One region of the Abyssisolibacter sp. ZYX002 genome, then DNA from elsewhere that is predicted to be linked to it. Evidence: riboswitches for the same ligand, from Rfam matches in the RefSeq annotation. Region 1 holds a riboswitch; the other holds the start of a gene.
What was found. A riboswitch is a leader RNA that binds a small molecule or an ion and turns the genes downstream of it on or off. The one in region 1 is predicted to bind lysine.
Positions count from the first base shown of each region.

Region 2: linked by a shared signal. The riboswitch ahead of P3X86_RS02930 (Na+/H+ antiporter NhaC family protein) and the one ahead of P3X86_RS17650 (aspartate kinase) in region 1 are both predicted to bind lysine.

Region 1 is NZ_JARMXH010000008.1:4,568-7,067, reverse strand. It holds gene P3X86_RS17650 (aspartate kinase) at 1-893, opposite strand, end outside; lysine riboswitch at 1,034-1,185, opposite strand; gene P3X86_RS17645 (pyrimidine-nucleoside phosphorylase) at 1,264-2,500, opposite strand, start outside.
Region 2 is NZ_JARMXH010000001.1:675,895-678,394, forward strand. It holds gene P3X86_RS02930 (Na+/H+ antiporter NhaC family protein) at 1-1,339, opposite strand, end outside; lysine riboswitch at 1,419-1,593, opposite strand; gene P3X86_RS02935 (enoyl-CoA hydratase-related protein) at 2,173-2,500, shown strand, end outside.

The DNA of each region.
Region 1 (2,500 bases):
TGAGAATTTTGACTTATCATATCTATGTTTACTTTTTCTGTTGCTAATAGTTTAAATAGATGAGATATATCTACTGGGCTATAATTTATGTTATCTACTGTTATCATCAATACACCTTTTGCCATAGATAGACCTGTTACTCCTCTCTCTTCCATCTTTTTCAACTCCTTTATATATGTTCCTCTTATCATCCCTGTATTTAGGGCGACCATTATTGGTACACCATATTGTTTGCCTAATTGAACAGCTCTAGTCTCTAATACTCCAGCTCCTAAGCTTGACATTTGCATCATTTCTTCGTAAGATATCACATCTAGCTTTCTAGCATTTTTATACACCCTTGGATCTATTGTATATACACCATCAACGTCAGTATATATCTCACATGAACAATCTAGCATAGCTGCTAAAGCTACAGCAGTAGTATCTGAACCTCCTCTTCCTAGTGTTGTAATATCTCCTGATTCGTTTACTCCTTGAAACCCAGCAACTACAACTATACAACCTTGGTCTAAATATTTTTCTAGTTTCGCAGTATTAATATCTTTTATAGTATTTTTAGTATGCACTCCTGTTGTTTTGATATCAGCTTGGAACCCTGTAAGTGATATAGCTTTATATCCCTCTGCTTCTATTGCCATAGATAAAAGTGCTATTGATTGTTGCTCTCCTGTAGATATAAGCATATCTAATTCTCTTGTGTTCATCTTATCTTTTGAAATCTGTTTAGCCATATCTATAAGATTATCTGTTGTATTTCCCATCGCAGATACTACTACTACAACATTCTTTCCTTGTTCTTTTCTTTTTGCAATTATTTTCGCAACTTTCTTAATATTGTCTATATTTTTTACGGACGTTCCTCCGTATTTCATAACTACTCTATTCAACACTTCACCTCGCTTTATCGCTTTAACTTTACGAATCAAATATCGTACTATTATTTTATAAAGTGTTATTTTATGTATAAAAAAAAGTCCAGAGTAAAAGAACTCTAGACTTCATGCACGCATAAATCATTTCTCTTACCCTAATGTGAAACAGCACTCCTATTGTAGACTGGGTAACCAACAATAGACAGTACTATATTTGTTCAACATAGTCCCAACATATCTAGTATGTTTCGGCAGTAATTCCTTTCTTGCTAATGCAATACTAATAATTCCTGCGGCCTCCGTTACACATTAATATTCAATTCGTTTAATACACTATAACAATATTGTTTCTAAATGTCAACATATATTTTAAATTTTCTTGTTTATTTTACATTTTCCTTATTCCATCTTTTGTGACTACTCCTTTTATGAGCTTATCTGGCACTACTTTATTATCAGATATTGTGTACGCATTAAGTATCATTTTTTCTGCTTCTTTTGCTTTGTCCATACAATTTGCATGGATAGTTGCAATAATATCACCAGCTTCTACCTTATCCCCTATTTTCTTTTCTAGGTATATTCCTACAGCTAAATCAACTACTGATTCTTTAGTTTCTCTTCCTGCTCCTAATATCAATGCTGCTATTCCTATATCGTCTGCTTTTATTTTTTCAATATAACCACAACTGTCAGTTCTAACTTCTAAAGCATATTTTGATTTATCAAATAATTCTATATCATCTATGCATCTAACATCTCCACCTTGAGCTTTTACAAACTCTCTGAGTTTTCTAATCGCATCTCCTGACTCTATAGCATTATCTATTAATCTTTCTGCTTCCTCTACATCATCAGCAACACCACTTAGTAATAACATATATGTGCTAATCTTCTTACTTAAATTAGTCAAATCTTCAGGCCCTTGCCCTTTAAGTGTTAATATTGCCTCTTTGACCTCAAGTATATTACCTATAGCATTTCCTAATGGTTGATCCATATCTGATATTATTGCTATCGTATTTCTATCTAATCTACTGCCTATATCAACCATAGTTTTTCCAAGCTCGAAGGCACTATCGTCATTTTTCATAAATGCCCCACTACCTGCTTTTACATCAAGAACTATAGCGTCAGCACCTGAGGCTATTTTTTTACTCATTATACTACTAGCTATTAATGATACATTGTCAACCGTAGCTGTTACATCTCTCAGTGAATATAGTTTTTTGTCCGCTGGTGCTAGATTAGCAGTCTGTCCTCCAACTGCAATACCAATTGTATTGACATTATTTATAAATTTATCTATAGTCATATCTACTTTGAAACCTTTGAATGATTCTAATTTGTCTATTGTACCTCCTGTATGCCCTAGTCCTCTTCCAGACATTTTTGCTACAGGCACTCCTAATGATGCTACTATTGGTCCAACTACCATAGTAGTAGTATCTCCAACTCCACCTGTACTGTGTTTGTCTACTTTTATACCGTTAATTGGTGATAAGTCAATAATTTCTCCGCTATTTATCATAGCTCTTGTCAAATATGAAGTTTCTCTATCGGTCATCTTCTGAAAATAAACTGCCATCATCAAAGCAGAAACTTGATAATCTGGTATATTTCCT
Region 2 (2,500 bases), on a different contig from region 1:
TATCAAGCTTTGACTGTGCTCCTGTAGCTGAAAGTACAGTTGTATCACTTATTGGTGAACAGTGATCTCCTAAAATAGCGCCACTTAAAACAGCTGCCATTGCTGGAAGTATCATAGCTTGGTCACTTGCAGCGAGTATTTCACCTGCTATAGGTAACAATAATCCAAATGTACCCCAACTAGTACCAGTCATAAATGCTACAAGACTACCCACAATAAATAATATTGGAGGTAAGAAGCTAGGGTTTATATTAGAACCTTTTATTAGATCAGCTAGATATTTTCCTGTATTTAATTCTCCGATTACAGCTACTAAAGTCCAAGCGCAAATCAATATTATTGAAGCAGGTAGCATTGAATAAATTCCTTTAAGAGTTGCTTTAAAAAGTTTTTTGGCTGAAATATCTCTAGTAGATATTGCAAAAAGTAAAGCAATAATAGTGGTAATAACAGAAGCTCTAAATAGTGGTAGCGTTATTTCTACTGTGAGCATTTTGCTTATATCCCAGTTTGCTTCATATAGCATACCCCCAAGAATCAATATGATTAAAGAAAAAATAGTTACAATTAATCCCCACTTATTACCTTTATCTGTCTCGATTTTCACATCAAATAACTCAGCATTATTGTCAGAGCGACTTATATCATTTCCGTTCATAGAGCTTACTTCATAAGTCTTCATTTTGAATATATTCACATCAAATTTTATCACAATATATACCATTGTAAGAGCAACTATAGCATAAAATTGCATTGGCATAAGATGATAAAAAGCAGTAGTGCTACTGTAGGTTTTATAACCTATCTTTTCAAATACACCAGTTAATATACCGATAACATATGCTCCCCAAGTAGATATAGGTAGTAATATAGATACAGGTGCACTGGTAGAGTCAATAATATAAGAAAGCTTAGCTCTACTAACATTGTATCTGTCAGTTATAGGTTTTGATATTTCACCAATAACCAGAGCATTAAAATAGTCATCAATAAAAATTATGATTCCAAGTAACCATGCGAGATATTGAGCAGATTTTTTGTTCTTAATTTTAGAAACTGCCCAATCAGCAAATGCTCTTGTTGAGCCAGATATAGTTAAATAAGCAGTGATAATTCCTAAAAGAAGTAAAAAACCTACTATAGGCATATACCAAGAAAAATCCGTCACAATACCTTTCATTGTGACACCTATATACTTCGTAGAAGATACAATATTAAAATTATGTGTAATCAGAGAACCTAAAATAACACCTACTGAAATTGATAAAATAACTTTTTGCGAGATTATCACAAGTACTATCATTACGATAGCGGGTAAAAGACTCATAAATAAATCCATAAGATTTCCTCCTCATTAGTATGTTTAGTAACAATAAAAAAACAATAGTAAGCACTATTGTCTGAAAAGGAATCTCTCGTCAAATAATAGCGCCTCCACTACATAACGTAGTGAGAGTGTTAAGCCTATTAAACTTAACCCCAACATTATTCCTTAGCATAAAATAATGTTTCGGCAAATCATCCTTTCACTATGTATCATAGCTTGCTAAGCTCCACATTGCTACTAATAATCTCTGCGCCTCTATCATAGTTATACTATTGTGAGTTTTTATTATACACAGATTATCAGTATATGTCAAGTAATGAAGTTTTATAGCATAAAGCATAATGATAAAAACGATATGACAATGATAAGTTTTTATCAAAAGAAAGCAAAATTTTACACAGTATAAAGGATGCAAAGAACAATATATTGATAAAACAACAAAAAAAGTAGCTCTTGGGCGTATTAGTAGCATAGAATAAAATAAATTAAAAACATATTTTAGATAAAACTGTGATATCATAATTTGCTTAGAATTATTGAATTATCAAGAAAGTAGAGTAAAATAGAGGGTTTAATTTTTGGGTGTACAACAAATAAACATGTAAATATTATTTACATGTTTATTTGTTATGATTTTATCAATGATTGCAGTGTTTTTACTGGATAATGTATACAAAGTGAACAGTTTTAATAATCTAGGTAAGATCATATATGATAGATTGATTAATGATAAACGTGATAAATTGGGTGTATTTCAGTGATTCTCAGGTTTTAATAATATTTATTAATTATGGCATGAAAATTGCTTAATATTATATATGCAAACTTAAGGGGAGGTCATTATATTGGATTCAAAATATCTATTATTGAAGGTAGAAGGAAATGTTGCTATTTTAAGCTTCAATAGACCAAAATCATTAAATGCATTAAATACTCAAGTGCTTAAAGAGCTAGACTCACAACTAAATGAAATATCAGCTAACGATGATATAGATGTGTTGATATTATCAGGAGAGGGAAAAGCTTTTGTAGCAGGAGCAGATATATTACAAATGAGAGATTTAAATGTTGAGAGTGCAAGAGAATTTGCTAGATTAGGTATAGATGTATTTAGAAAGATAGAATTATTTAAAAAGCCTGTCATAGCAGCTGTCAATGGTTTTGCATTAGGAG